DNA from 4 places in the Erythrobacter sp. K21-9 genome. Region 1 is predicted to be linked to each of the others. Evidence: predicted binding sites of a transcription regulator. Region 1 holds the regulator's gene; each other region holds the start of a gene.
What was found. The regulator LexA, encoded in region 1, represses DNA repair genes until DNA is damaged. The targets are predictions, from matches to a motif close to GTTCCNCNCTTGTTCT.
Positions count from the first base shown of each region.

Region 1 (5,226 bases):
ATTTATAGGCTTGGCCGTGCCGCAAGCAGCTTGTGCGCGACCTCGGCATGGCGTTCTGCACGGTCCGACTGAAAGATCGGTGCTTCATCATAATCGAGCCCGAGCCAGTCCAGTCCGTCCATGATCGCGTCGATCGCTTCCTGCGTGGAGCGCTTCTTGTCGGTATCCTCGATCCTGAGCAGCGCGCGTCCACCATGATGGCGAGCATACAGCCAGTTGAAGAGCGCGGTCCGGGCACCGCCAATATGCAGGAAGCCTGTTGGCGAGGGCGCGAAACGCGTGACCACTGCGCCGCGGGCATTTGCACTTTCGCTTGCCATGTCGTTCAAATTCCTTTTCAATTCACCCAACGGGAGCGAAGGGGAGCACAATGCGCTATGCGCCGTTAGTGCCTTTGGGCGACGGAGCATCGAATGTCCCGGTCGCCGATAATGTTGCAATGCAGCGCCCTTGGCAAAGGGGCGCAGTCTTGTCCAGCATCCCTCGCAAACTTGCCCAGACCGCAGAAGGTTTTCTCGCGACGGTACGGGTTTGACCGGGCGCCGTGGCTTTCGGTGGTGTTCGGAGCCGGCATTCTTGTCTGGTTCGGGCTGAATTCACCGTGGCAATGGGTCGCCGCTATCGTCACCGGAGTGCTGATAGCGCTCGCCGCCATCGCGTTGTGGCGCGGCGATGAGGAACGCGGCCATTTGCGCAGCGCTCTGATTGCATGCGGCCTGATGTTCGCTGCCGGGATAGCCGTGATATGGGTGCGGTCCGAAATGGTCGGTGCCGAGCCAATCGAGCGACCAGTGGTAGAGCGGGTGCAGGGCTATGTCCTCGAGCGCGAGGACCAGCCCTCACGCAACCGGCTGAGGCTCACATTGGCGGTGCGAGACGCCGAAACCGGGGAAAGCCGGAAGATACGGATCAACGTACCGCTAGATACGCCAGGCCTCGAAAGTGGGCGATCGGCAGAGTTGATTGAAGGTGCAGTGATCCGGGCCCGTGTCCGCCTCATGCCGCCGGCCAGCCCCATGCTTCCCGGTGCGTACGATTTTGCGCGAGCGGCGTGGTTCAAGGGCGTTGCTGCAACGGGCAGCGTCGTCGGCACTATCGAGTTGGTAGAGGCCGCTCCGCCTGCCGGAGGCATTGCCGCTATCCAGCGAGCGCTGTCTTCCCACGTTCGTGAGCGTGTCGACGGATCGGCAGGCACCATCGCAGCCGCCTTCGCGAGCGGCGATCGGGGCTCCATCGCCGAGGCTGACGAGGATGCGATGCGCGATGCGGGGCTTACCCACTTGCTTTCGATCAGCGGATTGCATGTGAGTGCGGTGATCGCGGCGGCATACATTCTGGCACTCAAGTTTCTGGCGCTTTTTCCAGCGGTGGCGTTGAGGGTACGGTTGCCGGTGGCCGCTGCTGCTGTCGGCGCGCTGGCCGGGATTGGGTATACGCTGCTGACCGGGGCCGAGGTGCCGACTGTGCGCAGTTGCGCCGCCGCGATGCTCGTGCTGATTGCGCTCGCGCTGGGACGCGACGCGCTTTCGCTGCGGATGGTCGCTGCGGCTGCGATGTTCGTCCTCCTGTTGTGGCCGGAGAGCATCGTCGGGCCGAGCTTTCAGATGAGCTTTTCTGCCGTTCTGGCCATTGTTGCCTTCCATTCGTCATCACCTGCGAAAGCCTTTTTGGCACCGCGCGAGGAACCTTGGGTAAACCGTACGGGGAGGCGGGTGGTCATGCTTTTCCTGACAGGGCTTCTGATCGAGATCGCGCTCATGCCGATAGTGCTGTTCCACTTCCATCGCGCCGGGCTCTACGGAGCGTTTGCCAATGTATTCGCCATCCCGCTGGTGACGTTCATTTCCATGCCGCTGATTGCGTTGGCACTTGCGCTCGATCTCGTGGGAGCGGGAGCGCCAGCATGGTGGCTTGTCCAGCGATCGCTCGATTCGCTGCTGGTGCTCGCACATCTCACCGCTTCGCAGCCGGGATCGGTGAAGCTGATGCCGCAGATGGGGATGAGCACGATAGCCCTGTTTGTGGGCGGCGCGCTTTGGCTTGCCCTTTGGAATGGGAAGGCGCGGCTCTGGGGATTGCTGCCCGCTTCAATCGCGACGATGCAGCTGATCCTCACACCGATACCTGATGTTCTGATCGGGCGTGAAGGCCGCCATGTCGGGATAACAATCGATACCCCGGTCGGGGGGCGTCAGCTGCTCTCGCTTCGAGATAGCCGGTCCTCGTACTCGCGGGACAACCTGCTCGAATTGGCGAGCGTCACGAGCGCCCCGATCCCGTTGGTCCGGTGGCCCGGTGCCGATTGCTCTAGCGAATTCTGCCTCATCAACATCCAGCGCGGAGGGCGCGACTGGGTGATGCTTCTGGCCCGCAACCGTGACCTTGTGGAAGAGCGCGCACTGGCAGCCGCTTGCGAGCGGGCTGACATCGTCGTCGCCGACCGGTTCCTGCCGAGGTCCTGCAAGCCGCGTTGGCTAAAAGCCGACCGGCGTTTGTTGGTCCAGACCGGCGGGCTTGCGCTCGACCTGACGAACGAGCGCATTTCAAGTGTTGCCGCAGGGCAGGGCGGGCATGGTTGGTGGCGCGGGGAGCAGCCCTAGCCGCTCCCCCGTGCTTACCGATCAGTGATAACGCCGCAGCAGTCCCGCAAGCTTGCCCTGGACCTGCACTTCGGATGCGCCGTAGACCTGCGGATCATAGCTGGCATTGGCCGGGTCGAGGCGCACGCTGCTGCCCTCCTTGTGGAGGTATTTGAGCGTCGCTTCCTCACCGCGTACCAAGGCGACGACGATCTCGCCATCCCGCGCGCTGTCGGTGCGGCGGACGAGGGCGAAGTCTCCGTCGAAGATGCCGGCCTCGATCATCGAATCCCCGGATACCTCAAGAGCATAGTGTTCGCCCGGTCCAAGCAAGGCTGCCGGGACGGGTAGCGAATTTTGCCCTTCGAGCGCCTCGATCGGTGCGCCGGCTGCGATCCTGCCGTGAAGCGGGATCTCGATCACGTCATTGGCGGGCTCTGGCGCGTTCTTCATCACTTTCGAAGCGGACGCTACTGCATCGTTAGCCGATACCGTTGCCCTCGGCGTCGGGGTAGCGTCCTCGGGTTGCTTGATCACCTCAAGCGCCCGCGCCCTATTGGGCAGACGGCGGATGAAGCCGCGTTCTTCCAGAGCGGAAATCAGGCGGTGCACGCCGGACTTGCTCTTGAGATCGAGCGCGTCCTTCATCTCTTCGAAACTTGGCGATATGCCGGTTTCATCCAGGCGTTTCTGGATGAACTGGATCAATTCGTGCTGCTTTGCAGTCAGCATGGGGTTACTCCCTGATACGCACGTTCCCGGAGCGGATAACCACGCCGCAGTGCCAAACTCACGCGCTTCAAGAGGCACCCGCATCGGCGGTGCTTTGTCAGCGCTCATCGTCCGCCTTTATGGTGAACGAATGAGGAACGAATAGGCAACTCGATTCATCCTGTCAAGCGACGCCCCGCTTTGAAGCCCGCAGGATTCAGCCATTTTGGAGGTTGTAGACGGCCACGCGCTCGCCCGGTGCGATGTCCGGTGCGCCTGCCGGGCGGTCGATCAGGCAGTTTGCCGAGGCCAGCGCGAGCAGCGCGCTCGAGATCCTGCGACGCGGCCCTGCGTACCTGCGCGCCATCGCTGACGCCGCGCAGGAACTCGCGGCGCGGACCGTTGGCAGGCAGGGCTTCGGAGGCACTGACATGGTGCGCGGCGGGTAGCGGGCTCGCTGCACCCATCGCCGCCCGTATCAGCGGGAGCGCGAACAGGAAGCATGTCACGTAGCTCGATACCGGATTGCCGGGCAGGCCGAGGATCACTTGCTTACCCCGAGTCGCCACCATCAGCGGTTTCCCCGGCTTGATCGCCACCTTCCAGAAAGCGAGGTCCGCGCCCCAGTCCTTGAGCGCCTGCTGCACCAGGTCGTGATCGCCGACTGAAGCCCCGCCGGAGGTGATCAGGATGTCGTGATCCTCCGCCTTCGCCAGAGCCGCAGCGAGCGCCGTCTCATCGTCAGGAACCGGTCCCAGCCTCGTAGCCTTGCCGGACAGCGGGTGCAGCATCGCTGCAATCATTGCGCCATTGCTGGCCGGGATCTGGTCGGGGCCGCATTGTCTTGGGTCGCGCACCAGCTCATCGCCGCTGTCGAGCACGGCAATGCGGGGCGCGGTCAGCACAGGCAGTGTGCCCTGGCCTGATGCGAGCGCGAGTGCGATCTGCGCCGGGCCCAGCAGCGTTCCGGCGGCCAGAACCCGGTCACCATCCACGAAGTCGAAGCCCCTCTTCCGGACGTGGCGCTGCGGTGACGGGAGGTCTTCGCCGGCTGCAAGGCTCACCAAATCCCCATCGACGACCGCGTTTTCTTGGATCAGCACCCTGTCCGCGCCGGCGGGCATGTGCGCCCCGGTCGAGCTACGGGTGCATTGCCCCGGCTCCAGCGTCCCGCCAAAGGGCGTTCCCGCGCGGCTTTCCCCGACTTTGGACCAAGGGCCCGCGCCGCATATCGCATAGCCATCCATTGCGGAGAGATCGGTACCGGTGGCTGTGTGCGACGTGCGTAGAGGTCTTGCGCGAGATAGCGTGCCGTCCCGAGCGCATCGGCAGGCACCTGTTCCGTCGTTCCAAGCGGTGCGAGTGCCAGCAGGCGTTCCTGCGCCTCCTCCAGCGAGAGCATCGGGCTCACTCGCCCTGCGCTTTCCAGGTGCCCGATTTACCGCCGCGCTTTTCGACGAGGCGGACGTCCCCGATCACCATGCCTTTGTCGATCGCCTTCGCCATATCGTAAATCGTGAGCAGCGCGGTGGAGACCGCGACCATCGCCTCCATCTCGACTCCGGTTTTCCCGGTGAGTGAGGCAGTGGCTGTCGCTGTGATCGCGCGCTCCTCGAACCCGAAGTCCAGCGCAACCGACTCGAGCCCCAGAGGATGGCACAGCGGGATCAGCTCGCCGGTGCGCTTGGCAGCCATGATCCCGGCAATCCGCGCAGTCCCGAGCACATCGCCTTTGGGCGCGTCGCCCGCGCGGATCGCCTCCAGCGCTTTAGCCGACATCGCGATTCGGCCCGAAGCGATGGCGAGGCGCTGCGATGCGTCTTTCCCGCCAACATCGACCATGCGCGCCGCGCCGCTTTCATCGAGATGGGTGAGGTCGTTCATGGGTTTCCTCCGCTGGTCCATGAGACACATGAGACAGTGTCCAGGGGGTAAA
Region 1 covers NZ_CM147866.1:1,849,876-1,855,101, reverse strand. The annotation lists partial or broken gene gltX (glutamate--tRNA ligase) at 1-320, opposite strand, end outside; gene AC0L39_RS09395 (ComEC/Rec2 family competence protein) at 555-2,600, shown strand; gene lexA (transcriptional repressor LexA) at 2,622-3,311, opposite strand; gene AC0L39_RS09385 (molybdopterin molybdotransferase MoeA) at 3,467-4,537, opposite strand; gene moaC (cyclic pyranopterin monophosphate synthase MoaC) at 4,698-5,174, opposite strand.

Region 2 (5,226 bases), 850 kb from region 1:
CCGCAGGCCGCGCCCAGTCGATCCGTGCCTCGGCCTTGTCGATCTTGGACGCGTAGGTCGCGTGCGTGTCGTCCTGAGGCTGCGGGGCGTAGCCATCGAGGTCGGCCAGCACCTCGACCATGGCGCTCGCTCCCAATTCTGCGAGCTCTTCGGTCAGTTCGCCGGTCGTCTTGTCGTTCACCGGCGTGTGCACGATGTGCAGCATCGGCCCGGTGTCTAGGCCTGCTTCCATCTGCATGATCGTGACGCCCGTCTCCTCATCCCCCGCCATGACCGCGCGGTGGATCGGCGCGGCTCCGCGCCAACGCGGCAGGATCGAGGCGTGGATGTTGAGGCAGCCGTGTTTCGGCGCGTCGAGGATCGCTTGCGGCAGGATCAATCCATAGGCGGCGACCACTGCAACGTCGGCTTCGAGCGCAGCGAATTCGGCCTGCGCTTCCTCGCCCTTCAGCGATTTGGGAGAGCGAACCGGTATGCCCAAAGCCTCGGCCTGCGCTTGCACAGGGGAGGGACGCAGCTTCTTGCCCCGACCCGCCGGACGCGGCGGCTGGGTGTAGGCGCATGCAATTTCGTGTCCCGCATCTTGCCCCCATTCGTGCAGGGCGACGAGCGCTGGCACGGCAAAATCCGGCGTTCCCATGAATATTATGCGCATGACGGTGCTTGCGGGCCTTTCTCGAAGTGACGCCAGCCCCTATCTCTCCCCTCATGGCATCGCAAGAGATCGAAGCTTTATCGGGAGCGCTTGCCCGGCTCCCCGGCCTTGGCCCGCGCTCTGCGCGGCGGGCTGTGCTGTGGCTGGTGAAGAACCGCGAACAGGCGCTGCCTGCGCTGCTCGAGGCGCTGGACGCGGTGTCGGAGACGCTGGTGGAGTGCCAGACCTGCGGCAATGTCGATACGAAAGATCCGTGCGGCATCTGCGCCGATCCCAAGCGCGATGCGAAGGCGCTGTGCGTCGTCGAGGATGTTGCCGATGTCTGGGCGCTGGACCGCGCGCGGCTGTTTCAGGGGCGCTATCATGTGCTCGGCGGTCGGCTCTCCGCGCTCGACGGGGTTGGGCCGGAAGATCTCAACATCGCGGATTTGCTGAAGCGCGTTGCAGCCAAAGAGGATGGCGTCGCGGTCGATGAGGTCGTTCTCGCCATGAACGCCACGCTGGAGGGGCAGACAACCGCGCACTACCTCGCCGAGCGGCTGGAGGAGCACAATGTCCGCATCACCCAGCTCGCCCACGGCCTGCCGGTAGGCGGTGAGCTGGATTATCTCGACGAGGGCACGCTGGCCCAGGCCCTCAGGGCGCGGCGGCCCATGAGCAGTTAGGTCACGGCAGTCAAAGGGCGACTGGGTCAGGCTAGTCTTGCGGAGGCTATCCCTCAGCAAATTGCCGCGAGCGAAGAAACAACTATCCTTGCGGGCAATGCCTGCACGCACTAAATTGCGATCATGGCTATTCGCGAAATTCTTGAAGTGCCGGATCCCCGGCTCAAAACCGTGTCCGAACCGGTGAAACCAGACGAGTTCAATGACGAACTGCGCGCGCTCGTAGAGGACATGTTCGAAACGATGTATGACGCGCCCGGTATCGGTCTTGCAGCGATCCAGGTCGGCGTGCCCAAGCGGGTGCTGGTGATCGATCTCCAGCCCGAAGACCCTGACGCCGAGCCAGTCGAATGCGACCATGATCACGGGGACGATGGGCACAAGCATACCCATCCTGCGACCAGAAAAGAGCCGCGCACTTTCATCAACCCCGTGATCATCGATCCCGCCGAGGAGCTATCGACCTATCAGGAGGGCTGCCTCTCGGTCCCCGAAATCTTCGCCGATGTAGACCGCCCCGCGACCTGCACGGTGCGGTATCAGGACCTGGACGGCAAGGAGCACGAGGAAAACCTAGAAGGTCTGCTCGCCACCTGCCTCCAGCATGAAATGGACCACCTCGAAGGTATCCTGTTCATCGATCACCTCTCCCGCCTGAAGCGGCAGATGGCGCTCAAGAAATTGAAGAAGCTGCGCCAGGCGGCTTAACCCTCGGTCTTCATCCGTCCGACCGCAGCCTTCACATCGCGGATCACTTCCTTGCACATCTGCGCGCAGCGCTTGCAGTGGCGGTCATCGTGCATCGAGCAATGTTCGAGGCATTGTTCGCGCGCGACGATGGTTGCGAGGCCCATCGCGCGGATGGCGATCACGTTCTGACCCGTGCGGCGTGAACCCATGCGGTAGAAGGCGGTGCAGGCATCCGAGGCGTCGAGGCAGCGGCGGATGCATTCGGCGCGCTCCTTCGCATCATCCTCTGCCAGACAGGCATCGGCGCACGAATTGATGATTGCCGCGCCGTACATAGCGTGCTTGACCGCCTCGCCCAGATCGGAGTTGTAACCGTCACCCACATGCGGGTGGTCCTGTATCATTTCCTTGATCGACATCGGTTTTCTCTCCTTTGTATGTGGAGCGAACGGGGCTGGGGATTGGTTCCAAATTGGCTGCATTGGCGCTTGGCGTGCGGCGGCGTTCCAGCTATGTTCCGCCAATGGATGGAAATATTCTTGTAGCTGCTATTGGCGCTTTGGCGCTGCTCATCGGGCTGGGTGTGGGCTGGTTTCTGGGCGGTAAGCCCGCGGCTGAGCTGCGCGAGCGGCTGGGCGAGCGTGAGGGCGAATTCAAGTCAGCGATAGCTGAACTGGGCGAGGCGAAGGTGGACCTTTCGGCAGCGAATGAACGCGCCGCGCGGGTCAGTGCATTAAGTGAGGAGCTGGAAGCTGCGCGGGCCGAAAACGCCGCGTTCAAGGCGGAGCGCGCCGGCTTTGCCGAGCAGAAACGCCTGCTCGAAGAATCGCGCGGGGCATTGCTCAAGGAATTTGAAAACACCGGCGCGCAGGTGCTGGGCAAGGCGCAGGAGGCGTTCCTCAAGCGCGCCGATGAACGCTTCAAGCAGTCCGAGGAAGCAGGCGAGCAGAAGATCAAGGCACTGCTTTCGCCGGTCGGTGAGCGGCTCGCCAAGTACGAAAAGCAGGTCGAAACGCTGGAAAACCAGCGCAAGGATGCGTTCGGGCAGCTGCACGGTGTGATCCAGTCGATGCGTGAGGGGCAGGAAGAGGTAAGGCGCGAGGCGCAGCGGCTCGGCAATTCGCTGACCAATGCACCCAAGGCGCGCGGGCGCTGGGGCGAGCGCGCACTGCAAAACGTGCTCGAACAATGCGGGCTAGCCGAGCACACCGATTTCCACCTCGAACAATCAGTCGATATCGATGCTGGTCGACAGCGCCCCGATGCCATCGTCAACGTGCCAGGCCAGAAGCAGCTTGTGATCGATGCGAAGGTGTCCTTGAACGCCTATCAGGCCGCGTTCGAGGCGGATGATGATGCCGAGCGGATCACGCATCTCGACCTTCACGCCAAATCCATGCGCAATCACGTGCAGACGCTCGGTAGCAAAAGCTATCAGAGCCAGTTCGACGACGCGCCCGATTACGTGGTGATGTTCGTGCCGGGCGAGCATTTCGTCGCCGCCGCGCTAGAGCATGATCCGGAGCTGTGGGATTTCGCCTTTCGCAACAAGGTGCTGCTCGCCACGCCGACCAATCTAGTCGCCATCGCGCGCACCGTCGCGCAGGTCTGGCGGCAGGACAAGATGGCCGAAGAGGCTGCCGAGATCGGCAAGATGGGCGCGGAGCTCTACGACCGCCTGCGGGTTGCCGCCGAACACATGAAACGCGTCGGCGGAGGGCTGGAGACGGCGGTCAACAATTACAACAAGTTCGTCGGCAGTTTCGAGCGCAACGTGCTGACTTCGGGCCGCCGCATGGCCGAAAAGGGCATCGAAATCTCGAAAGAGATCGACGACGTCCCGCTGGTCGAAGGCGCACCGCGCTACACCGCAAAGGACGTGGATGAGATTGAGACGCTGGAGGACAAGCGGGACGCGGCGGAGTGATGTGGAGGAATTTAGAACTCCATAAGGTCGCGGGATCGCTCGCCTAGATCACTGCACGCAAGCTAGAAAAGTCGGCTCCGTTTGGGAACCAAATTGAACGCCAGCGTTCAATAATGCGAAGGTCGTTTCGGCGGCCCAAACGAAAGCGCGAGCCATGACCCAGTTCCCACTCGATACCGCCACAACTTTGACTAAGCTCGATTCGGACCGGGTGCAGGCCGATGGCGGCGCCGAGTACTGGAATTTTCAATCCGCGTTCGGAGGTTGGGCGTTGGCCGCCGGGTATTCGGCGATCCAGGCTAAACAGCCGCAAAACAGCGCGCTGGCCAGCGCAACGGCCACATTCCTGAAGCCACTACCGCAAAGCGGACTGGTTATCGATGTTCGCACCCTACGCGAAGGCCGGCGGACCAATTTTTTTAGAACCGAATTTTTTGCAGGGTCGGAACCGACCGAGCCAACCTTTGCCGCCGATTTCGTCTTTTCCGAATTGCGTGACAAACCGCTGGATTACAGCGTCGATTTCCCCACTGTAGAACCGCCTGAACAATCGGACCGCATTCCCGATACTCCGGGCCCGCGCTTCCTCAGCAAATACGAACAAAGGATGTGCCTGGGCACCGCATTTACCGAGCAAGAACGCCCGCATTCTGCCGTTTGGGTGCGCGATGCCAGCGATCGGTACCGTGGGATGAAAAGGCTCTTCTGGCGGTATCCGATACCCCGATGCCGCGGACATTCTTCCTCGATTCCACACCCCGCTTCGGGGTCACGGTGCAATATGATCTGCACGTGCACTGCACCGCTGAGGAATTGACTGCGCTGGGCAGCGAATTCATCCTGGTCGAAGCGCACGCTGACAGAGTGCGAAACGGTAGGTTTTCGCAAACTACGCGCATCTGGTCGAAAGCTGGCCAACTTCTCGCCATCTCGAATCAACTGGCCTTCTACTGACGGAGACCTGCGCTGCCGGGCGTGCGATCAAATGTCGCAGCTATGGCTGAGCACCTGTGCTTGCCTGCCTCGGCCATCCGATGTGCCGAAACAGGCGAAACATCCATGCGCTTTTTCTTGGGCCTAGTCCTGCCGCGTTCTGATCGCCGCAACCCGGCTTAATCGCACCGGCAATCGCCGCGCGGCGGACCAATCAGTCTCCTAAGCACTCCAGAACTTCATAGGCCAGCACCGCCCCTGCAACCGCTGCATTCAGACTGTCGGCGCGCCCGCGCATCGGCATCATGACGCGCAGATCGCATTCGGCCTCGTAGGCTTCGGGTAGGCCTTGCGAC
Region 2 covers NZ_CM147866.1:1,004,273-1,009,498, forward strand. The annotation lists gene fmt (methionyl-tRNA formyltransferase) at 1-655, opposite strand, end outside; gene recR (recombination mediator RecR) at 709-1,320, shown strand; gene def (peptide deformylase) at 1,444-2,028, shown strand; gene AC0L39_RS05055 (four-helix bundle copper-binding protein) at 2,025-2,429, opposite strand; gene AC0L39_RS05060 (DNA recombination protein RmuC) at 2,534-3,937, shown strand; gene AC0L39_RS05065 (acyl-CoA thioesterase domain-containing protein) at 4,092-4,754, shown strand; gene AC0L39_RS05070 (hypothetical protein) at 4,664-4,891, shown strand; gene AC0L39_RS05075 (TrmH family RNA methyltransferase) at 5,085-5,226, opposite strand, start outside.
Region 2: AC0L39_RS05060 (DNA recombination protein RmuC) is a predicted target of LexA. The motif match lies at 2,514-2,529, and genes of this name have one in related genera.

Region 3 (5,226 bases), 240 kb from region 1:
CCGCGCCGTCCGCGCAAGCTGCTCTTGAATTCACGCGAGATCGGTAAACTGTTCGGCGCGGTCGAGCGCAAGGGTATGACCCTGGTGCCGCTCTCTGTGTACTTCAATTCGCAGGGCCGGGCGAAAGTCGAGCTGGCTTTGGCCAAAGGCAAGCAGGCCCATGACAAGCGTGCGACGATCAAGGAGCGCGACTGGAAACGAGACAAGGCCAGGTTGATCAGGGATCGCGGCTGAGACGCGCGGTACGCTCCAGCAAGAATTTGCGTCAATTCACAGACTGGTCACACCGCCAATGCTACCCATATGGACATTCATGGAAGCTGGCCTGCCCCTTGACGACAACCGCTTGCCTTTGCGCAGAGCGAAGCGCAGAGGCGGCAGCTCGTTATGACTCAGCATCGCTCCAGAAAACCTCGTAGGAAGACGTGGGCTGCGGACCTTATCCGCAAGTACATGCCGACACGCGAGCAGATGGCGCGCAACAAATATCTTGCTCCGATTGGTCACCGGTTCCTGTCGCCGGAACTGTGGCGCTTTACGCGTCGCTCGGTCCCGCGCGGAGTGGCGCTCGGCCTGTTTTCCGCTTTTATCATCCCGATCGGCCAGATTTTCCTTGCCGCATTCCTTGCTTTGCCATCGCGCGCCAATGTGCCGCTGGCTGCGTTGGTGACCTTCGTGACCAATCCATTCACGATCCCTGTATGGGTGGTCGTTGCAAACCGCGTCGGCGGCTTTGTATTGCAGATCGATGCGGCGACCTCGGGTTACGCCAATGAACAGCTTGAAAGCGGTGCTTGGAGCTGGCTGTCGGAGTTTTTCGAACTGGCCGGCGTCACTGCATTCGGTTTCATCGTGCTGGCAGTCCTTTCCGCTGCCGCGGGTTACCTCGTTTCGAGCGCGGTGTGGCGCGTCATCATTACTCGCCGCCGGGCAAAACGTCTGAAACGCATGGAAGCCCGGCTCGACCAGAGGCTCAATGCGAATTAAGGGCTGATCACGCAAACGCCATCAGGGACAAGGCTCGCTTGAAAAGCTTCACCGACATGCAATTGGGACACACTTCCGGCGCCGAGGGTGGTCTGGCGGGAAGCAGCCCCTTGCTGATTGGCGGATTGGTCGCGGCTGTCATTGTCAGCGCCGCGCTGCTGTTCGCTGTGACTGCCAACGGTCTGGTCACACTTGCGTTTGCGTTGGGTCTTGCCGTGCTGCTCGCCGGCGTGTTCGCCTTCGACCGAATGCGCGCCGAACCAGAGGCGATGACGATTGCCGCGCCGGACTGGTCGGTAACTCTCGCCGCGATCGAGGGTGCGGGCGGCGACAGCGGCGCCGTTGCAATTACAGATCGCGCCAACCGGCTGGTCTGCGCCAATACGCAATTCATTGCGGCATTCGGTATCGGCAGCGCGCCGCCGTCGCTTCCTCTCGAGCGCCCTGAACTCGAAGCAATGACACGGCTCGCGCGGGAAGCTTGGCGCGACGGGACCGGGGCGTTGGAAGAACTTCAGACTGCCTCGACCACCGAAAAATGGAAGGTGTCAGTCACGCGCGCGGGCCGTTCCGACGACCACCTTATCTGGCGTTTCACCAGACTGGCTGGCGAAGCATCCAAGACATTGGATGATCTCGACCTGTCCGGACCATTTGGCAAGATGCTGAGCCGCGCGGGCATCGAGACCGCAATCACCACAGCGACCGGCATGGTGCGGTCGGTAAGCTCCGGTTTCGCAGAGCGTGCGGCGGGCGATCCTTCGGCAACCCTTGTCGGTCAGGATTTCGTGTCCTTCCTGCGCTCCGACGACCGCGACCGGATTTACTTTGCGCGAGAGGGCCGTGGTGGGACGCCGCAAACGCTTGTCGATGTGCCGTTGCAGGACCCGGTGACAGCGCGCGATGCAGGACCGGACTCAGGTGCGACGCTGATGCTAATGATCGATAGCGGCGTCGGCATCGGCAGCGGCTGGGATGGCTCTTCGCAGGCTGGCGTTGCGCAGCTCGATGCATTGCTGGCGCAATTGCCGCTTGGCCTCGCCATGACTGACCGCGATGGGCGGTTCCTGTTCGCCAATGACGCTTTTCTGCGTTCGGTCGACCGCGAAGGCCGCGGTTTGCCAGCATTTCCTACCGACCTTGCCGTGCGCGAGGACAAGGCGGCTTTGTCGGATGCAGTGCGCAGGCATGGCCGAGGCCCCGCGACTAGCGGCGATATGGCCGTTCGCCTGGTTGCACAGCCCGAGGAGCCGGTTTCGATCGGGCTCGCCGGAGTGCGCGGCCTAGGTGAGGCGGCGGTGTTGATCAGCCTCGCCGATTCGAGCGAGGAAAACCAGCTCAAGCGGCAGGTTGCCCAAGCCACGAAAATGCAGGCTGTTGGCCAGCTCGCAGGCGGCGTCGCGCACGATTTCAACAATGTGCTGACCGCGATTATCGGCACCTGCGACCTGATGCTCCTTCGTCACACTCCCGGCGACAGCGATTACGATGATATCCAGCAGATCAGGGCGAATTCGAGATCGCGCCGCATCTCTGACCCGGCAATTACTGGCATTCTCGCGCCAGCAGACGCTGCGCCCGGAAATCCTGCAATTGCCCGATGTGGTCAGCGAAGTAGGCCCGCTCATCAAGCGGCTGCTAGGAGAGAAGATCACTTATTACGTCCAGCACGACCGCGACCTTGGCCCGGTCCGCGCAGATCCCCAGCAGCTTGAGCAGGTCATCATGAACCTCGCCGTGAATGCGCGCGATGCGATCCAGTCGAGCGGCAGCGGGGCGGGGCGGATATCACTCCTGACGCGCAGTATCGAGGCGAAGGAAGTGATGCGGCTTGGCTCGGAAATCCTGCCGACAGCCGATTACACCGTGCTGATTGTTCAGGACACAGGCGGCGGCATCCCGCAGAAGGTTCTGCCGAAACTGTTCGAACCGTTCTTCACGACCAAGGAACAGGGCAAGGGAACAGGCCTCGGCCTGTCCACCGCATATGGGATCGTCAAGCAGTCGGGCGGCTTTATTTTTGCCGACAATGTCGCCGATGGGTCGGGCAAAACGGTTGGCGCGCGGTTCACCGTCTATTTTCCGGTCCACCGCGGCGAAGCGCCCAAGCGGCGCGAGGTTCCCGCACCGGTCTCATCGGACTGGTCGGCGGGAGGCAAGATCCTGCTGGTGGAGGACGAAGACATGGTCCGTGCCGTGGCGGAACGGGCGCTCGCGCGCGCCGGCTACGAAGTCACCGCCTGTCCCGGCGGTGAGGAAGGGCTCGAAGCCATCGAGGAGGGCGGCGAATTCGACCTCGTGGTCAGCGATGTCGTGATGCCAGGCATGGACGGGCCGGCGATGGTGCGGGAGATTCGCGTCCTGCTGCCCGAAATGCCGGTCCTGTTCATGTCGGGCTATGCCGAGGAGCAGCTGCGCAGCGAGATCGACATCGACAACATGCACTTCATCGCCAAGCCGTTCAGCGTGAAGCAGATCGGTGAAAAGGTTGGCGGCGTCTTGCGGGCAACCAACCCGAAGGCAGATTAGCCTCACTCGCAGGAATCGCCTCGATGCGGCGCCGTTCAAAAAAGTTTTGTTCCACTCTTGTTCTATGAGAACAAATGCGATACATGCTATTCCAACAAGGGGGCGGTCGATAATTCCTGATCGCATCTAGGCAAGTGAAGGAGAGCGTGCGATGGCTACTAATCTCAAGCTGGTAGAGAAGGAAAAAGACGTGGACCGTCAAAAGGCGCTCGACGCCGCACTTGCTCAAATCGATCGGGCATTCGGCAAGGGTTCGGCAATGAAGCTGGGCTCAAAAGAAGCAATGGAGGTCGAGTCTATTTCGACCGGGTCGCTGGGGCTGGATATCGCCCTTGGCATTGGCGGCCTGCCAAAAGGCCGCGTTGTAGAAGTTTATGGGCCGGAAAGCTCGGGCAAGACGACCTTGGCACTGCATGTCATTGCCGAGGCGCAGAAGGCTGGCGGCACCGCTGCGTTCGTCGACGCCGAACATGCGCTTGATCCGGTATACGCTCGCAAACTGGGCGTGGACATCGATGAACTGATCGTCTCGCAGCCCGACACGGGCGAACAGGCACTCGAAATTACCGACACTCTCGTGCGTTCGAACGCGATTGACGTGTTGGTGGTCGACTCGGTCGCGGCACTTGTCCCCCGTGCTGAAATCGAAGGTGAGATGGGCGACGCCCATGTCGGCCTTCAGGCGCGACTGATGTCCCAATCGCTGCGCAAGCTGACCGGGTCGATCAACCGTTCCAAATGCATGGTGATCTTCATCAACCAGCTGCGCATGAAGATCGGCGTGATGTACGGCAATCCAGAGACGACGACGGGTGGCAACGCTCTCAAGTTCTATGCTTCGGTTCGTCTCGACATTCGCCGTACCGGCCAGATCAAGGACCGTGATGAAGTGGTTGGAAACTCAACCCGCGTCAAAGTGGTCAAGAACAAGGTTGCGCCGCCGTTCAAGCAGGTCGAATTCGACATCATGTACGGCGAAGGTATTTCGAAGATCGGCGAGATCCTCGATCTTGGCGTCAAGGCCGGGATCGTCGAAAAGTCGGGTAGCTGGTATTCCTACGACAGCGTCCGCATCGGCCAAGGCCGCGAGAACGCCAAGGTCTACCTCAAGGAAAATCCAGAAGTTTGCGACCGGTTGGAAGCCGCCATTCGCGGCCGCACCGACGAGGTTGCCGAGGAGATGATGACGGGACCGGACGCGGAGTAACGGTATCTGACCCTCAAGCGGGCTGAAGCTGCGATCGCTGCAGCGCCCGGAAAACCGGATAGCCGGCGCGCTACGGACCTCACGTTCGTAGGCAGCGCCGGCTTTTCTGTGCCTCGCCGAAGGTTCGCCATCATCGCGCAGCGCCAGTCAAGGTGGCCCAGGAACGCGCCGAGGTGTATCCAGCCGAGCCATATGTGAAAACTCACCCATCGCCGCACCACAATTTGGCGACACGATTCGGATCTATAATCGGGACGGTTTTATCCGCTTGTCGCCTGCCGCTGCATTGCTTAATTGCGCTCTATGACTTCCAGTGGCTTCACCTCGACCAACGACATTCGCCGATCCTTCCTCGATTTCTTCGGGGGGCAAGATCACGCGCAGGTGCCCAGCGCGCCGCTGGTGCCGTATAATGACCCGACGCTCATGTTCGTTAACGCGGGCATGGTGCCATTCAAGAACGCCTTTACCGGCCTGGAAACGCCGCCCGCCCCGCGCGCGGT
Region 3 covers NZ_CM147866.1:2,089,889-2,095,114, reverse strand. The annotation lists gene smpB (SsrA-binding protein SmpB) at 1-234, shown strand, start outside; gene AC0L39_RS10635 (DUF2062 domain-containing protein) at 472-987, shown strand; gene AC0L39_RS10630 (PAS domain-containing protein) at 1,026-2,702, shown strand; gene AC0L39_RS10625 (response regulator) at 2,590-3,516, shown strand; gene recA (recombinase RecA) at 3,668-4,723, shown strand; gene alaS (alanine--tRNA ligase) at 5,027-5,226, shown strand, end outside.
Region 3: recA (recombinase RecA) is a predicted target of LexA. The motif match lies at 3,565-3,580, and genes of this name have one in related genera.

Region 4 (5,226 bases), 240 kb from region 1:
TGGGCGATCTTGCAGGCATTGCCGCCGGACCGATAGACAACAGGGATTTTGGGCAGGAAGCTGCTGCCCGCGATGCGCTTCACCGCCGGTTTCGCAATCGCAAATCGCCTTCCGCCAATCCACTGGTCCGGCTCGATCAATTGCTGGGCAAGGTGCCCGAGCCGCTGCTGCCGGTGGTTCCCCACCATGCCCCGCTGGTCCAGCGCCGGTTGATGGAGCCGATCCGGCATCGCAGCTTGCTTGAGCAGGTGCTTGCCGATCTTGTCGATGACATGGTGCGCGAGCTCGAAGCGCGCGGGGAGGGCGCGCGGCGGCTAGAGCTAGGCCTCTGGCGGGTCGATGGCGAAGTGATCGTGCGACGGCTGGAACTGGCGGCTGCCACGCGGGAGGCGGCGCATATCATACGCCTGTTTGCAGGCAAGCTGGACGATATCGAAGCAGGCTTCGGCATCGAGACAGTGCGGCTACGCGCCAGCTGGGCCGAACCGCTCGGCCTTTCGCAGGGGGATGTCGAGGAAGCAGCCGAGCGGCATGGAACGTCGCTGGGTGCCTGCATCGACCGGCTGACGGTCCGCCTTGGCCCGCAGGCAGTGCGCCGTCCGGTGCCGCGCGCCAGCCACCTGCCCGAACGCGCACAAAGCTGGCAGCCGCCGCTGGAACCCGAACCGAGTTCACAGGCCATGCTCGAATTTCATGAAAGGCCGCTGAAATTACTGGACAAGCCTGAAGTAATCGCTGTGCTTTACGCTTCGCCGGATGGCTTGCCGCAGCGTTTCCGCTGGCGCGGCAATGTGTGCGAAGTGGCGCGGGTCGACGGTCCGGAGCGGATCGCGCCTGAATGGTGGCGCGAGAAATCGACCGTCCGCTTGCGGGATTACTACCGGATCGAGGACAGGGAAGGGCGGCGATACTGGATTTACCGGCACGGTATAGTCGGCGATGGCAGGGGCGGAATGCCGCAATGGTATCTGCAAGGGCTGCATGCCTGATTTTTCAGAATTTTTCGAATAATCAGCCCCCTATATCCGCGATCAACATTTTTTTACCATTGCCACCTAGAACGTTCACCATGAACATGCACAGCATCTCGCGCGCTGCAGAGCGCCGTTCGCTTAGCCTGATGGTCAAGGGCCGGGTCAAGTCACGCCCGGTCTATGTCGATTTGATCGATATTTCCGAAGGGGGATGCAAGATCAGGGGCTCGGCAGGCTTCGCCAATGTCGGTGATCGGGTCACGATGAAAGTCGACGGCGTCAACGCCCCGCTCGGTACGATTGCATGGATCGAAGGCAAGGTCGCGGGAGTCTCATTCGAAGGCCAGATGCGCGCGGCCGTGGTCGATCATCTGGTCCACGCGCAAGGCACAAAACTCGGCGATGACAGCGAAGATCACAGACGCAAGCTGTAACAACGTGCAGTTTTGACAAAAAAGGGGGCGATGCTGCGAAGCACCGCCCCTTTTGTTTTCTTGCACCGATCAGTCAGACGGAGCGACGAGCAGACGGTTGTTTACCGGCTGCAGCGAACGCGCACTCATGCCAAGCGCGCCTTCCATTGCGGCGATCTGTTCAGCGCTGGCTTCCAGCGAATCCTCGACGACATGCCAGTTGACGTTCTCGCTGCAAGGCGGCGTGGTCAGCGAACCCATGTAGCGATAGACTTCGAGTTCGTCCGGCACCATCGCGCCCATGTCGATCGAGACACTCGCGCCGTCACCGGCGGGCAGCGCATCGATGATGGTCTGGAGACCTTCGTTTGCGTCACCTTCCTCGAACATCACGCCGAGTACGCCAAGAGTTCCGTCGCGTGTTGCATGGACGAAGTGTGCGGTGAGCGGAAAGCGCTCGCCGCTGATCGCGTGCTCGGAGGGGGTGTGGAAGTGAACCTGGATGAGGTTGAACAGGCGATCGCCTGATACCATGCCCTGGCCGGCTGCTGCGTCGATCTGCACCTTGTGCTTGCCGACACGCAGGGTGCCGTCCGTCATCCCGTAATCAGCCGCGAGAGTGATTTCACCGAGCGCGCTGGATGTGCCGAGATCGATCGGCGATTGCATCATGCCTGCATCGCAAGCGGCAAAGTCAGGGCTGGCCTGAGACCAGTTTTCAGCCGCTTCGCCATCGGTGTATTCCCAATCCTGCGCAGTTGCAGAGACGGTCGCCATCGCGATGGCCGCGGTGGCAAGAAGGGGTGTTGCGTACTTCATCTAAAGCTCCCTTGGGGAGCGACGATGTGCCCCCCGTGTTCCTATGCGGCTACTGCCGCAGGTTACGTCCGACATCACGAGCAGGATTGCTCGCCAGAGGGGCCCGGTCCGTAGTGGAATAATGTCTCATTTCGCCTTGGGTTCCAAGTGAATTGCAACATTTGCATTTGCTGAATTTGATAGGAGAACATATAAAGAACGAATAGGTGATAGATGACTCAGCAAACACTCCGGCAAAAACTCGAAATCCTCGCCGATGCGGCGAAATACGATGCCTCGTGCGCATCGTCCGGAACGGCAAAGAAGAACTCGCTGGGCGGGAAGGGCGTTGGCTCGACAGAGGGGATGGGTATCTGCCATGCCTACGCGCCCGATGGCCGGTGTATCTCGCTGCTGAAGGTATTGCTGACCAATCACTGCATTTTCGATTGCCACTACTGCATCAACCGCAAAAGCTCGAATGTGCGCCGCGCACGCTTTACCCCGCAGGAAGTCGCCGACCTCACGCTGAATTTCTACAAGCGCAATTATATCGAGGGGCTGTTCCTTTCGTCGGGCATCATCAAAAGTTCTAACCACACGATGGAACAAATGGTCGAGTGCGCGCGGATATTGCGCGAGGAATACGATTTTCGCGGCTACATCCACCTCAAGACCATCCCGGAAGCGGATCCCGAATTGATCCACCAGGCAGGGCTCTATGCCGACCGCGTGTCGATCAATGTCGAATTGCCGACCAGGAGCGGCCTGACACGGCTTGCACCTGACAAGGATGAGCGCCAGATCGAAGGAGCGCTCGCCAGAACCAAATCGCGCATCATTGAGGCAAAGGATGAGCGCAAGCGGTTCAAACACGCCCCGCGCTTTGCGCCGGCGGGCCAGTCGACCCAGATGATTGTGGGTGCGGACAATGCGAGCGATGCAGATATCGTTGGCAAAGCGAGCATGCTTTACGGCAGTTTCGGACTGCGCCGGGTCTATTACAGCGCATTCTCGCCGATCCCCGATGCGAGCGCGGTTCTGCCGCTGAAACGCCCTCCGCTGATGCGCGAGCACCGGCTGTACCAGTCGGACTGGCTGATGCGGTTCTACGGCTATGCTCCCGGAGAAGTCGCGCAGGCGACCGACGCGCATGGTAATTTGCCGCTCGATATCGATCCCAAGCTTGCATGGGCGCTGAAATTCCGGGGTAGTTTCCCGGTCGATGTGAACCGCGCCTCGAAAGAGCAATTGCTGCGAGTTCCAGGCCTCGGAACGACGGCGGTGGCGCGCATTCTGGCGGCGCGGCGGCACCGGACGCTGCGGTTGGACGATGTGGCGCGGCTCACCCAGTCGATTGCCAAGGTGCGCCCGTTCCTGGTGGCGCTCGACTGGCGTCCGACGACCCTCACCGACCGGGCGGATTTGCGCGCGTTGCTCGCGCCCAAGCAAGAGCAGTTGGAGCTGTTTTGATGGTGTCACAATGACCGCCATGCAGAACGTCTCCTTGGGCGAGCATTACGTTGTTCACCTGCCTGCGCCAGACGAATTCGCCTTCTGGAGGGAGCGGGCGAGGGGGTTGATCCAGTGCGATGTACCGCCGGACCGCGTGAGCTGGGCCGAACCGGGCGGGACGGGCGATCTCTTCGCTCAGGAAGGCCCCTCGCGCGGCGAAAAGCGCCTGCCAGTGCCGGACAGGGACGCGAGGCCCGTGCGTGCCTCCAAGCGTTTCATGAAGCTCGCGCGCAACGCGGCGCTCCATTCCGACCCCGAACGCTTTGGCCTGCTCTATCGAATGCTCTGGCGGCTCCAGTCGAACCCGCGCGCGATGGAGGACAAGGCCGACCCTGACGTGCGCCGGATCGAGGAACTCGACAAATCGGTGCGCCGCGACAGTCACAAGATGCACGCCTTCGTCCGCTTCCGCGAGGTCACCAGCGAGGATGGAAGCGAGCACTACGCTGCGTGGTTCGAGCCGGATCACCATATCGTGCGCGCCAATGCGGGCTTTTTCATGCGGCGCTTCGCCAACATGAACTGGTCGATCCTCACCCCGCGCGGCTGCATCCATTGGGATGGCGAAACCATGCGCGAGAGCGGTCCGGCCCAGCGCAGCGATGCACCGCAAGGCGATCCGGTCGAGGATTTATGGAAGTCCTATTATGCATCCATCTTCAATCCCGCGCGGCTGAAGGTCGGGGCGATGCTCTCCGAAATGCCCAAGAAATACTGGAAGAACATGCCCGAGGCGGAGCTGATCCCGGACCTCATCGCAGGCGCACAGGCGCGTGAGGCAGGCATGGTCGCGGCGGGTGAGCGGGAAGAACGCAAGCTGCCGGCGAGCCTCGATGCGATTGGCCACGCGATTGCGGATTGCCATGACTGCCCCATTGCCGAATGCGGGACGCGCGCGGTCATGGGTGAGGGAGCCGTCGGCGCTCCCCTGATGATCGTGGGCGAACAACCGGGCGATCAGGAGGATGTGGCTGGTAAACCGTTTGTGGGACCAGCGGGCCAACTGCTCGATGAATATCTCGAGCGGACCGGGATCGACCGTTCCAGCGCCTACGTCACCAATGCGGTGAAGCATTTCAAATACGTCCAACGTGGGAAGCGGCGCATTCACCAAAGCCCGCAGGCCAAGGAGATCGACACCTGCCGCTGGTGGCTGGAGGCCGAGCGCGAGGTCGTCAAACCGCGTGTCATCCTCGCGCTCGGGACCAGCGCAGCGCGCAGCCTCCTTGGCAAGACGGTGAGCATCTCGAAAGCGCGCGGCGAACCGATCGCGCTTGAGGGCGGGGCTGAACTGTGGGTGACCGCGCATCCCTCCTACCTGCTGCGGCTTGATGGCGAGGCTCGGGACAAACAGGCCGCGCTGTTTGCAGCGGATCTTGCGGCGGTGAAGGCGCGGCTCACGCAGCTGGCGGCGTGAAATGCCCGAGGCTCCGCTTACCCCTGACAAACGCGCGCTGGAGATCGATCCCGATCTGATCGAGACGTTGCCGCGCGCGCCTTTCGTCGAGCTTGGACTTGTCAGCTGT
Region 4 covers NZ_CM147866.1:1,606,898-1,612,123, forward strand. The annotation lists gene AC0L39_RS08090 (DUF6504 family protein) at 1-989, shown strand, start outside; gene AC0L39_RS08095 (PilZ domain-containing protein) at 1,070-1,408, shown strand; gene AC0L39_RS08100 (carbonic anhydrase) at 1,478-2,206, opposite strand; gene AC0L39_RS08105 (putative DNA modification/repair radical SAM protein) at 2,420-3,658, shown strand; gene AC0L39_RS08110 (UdgX family uracil-DNA binding protein) at 3,669-5,117, shown strand; gene AC0L39_RS08115 (PHP domain-containing protein) at 5,119-5,226, shown strand, end outside.
Region 4: AC0L39_RS08105 (putative DNA modification/repair radical SAM protein) is a predicted target of LexA. The motif match lies at 2,233-2,248, and genes of this name have one in related genera.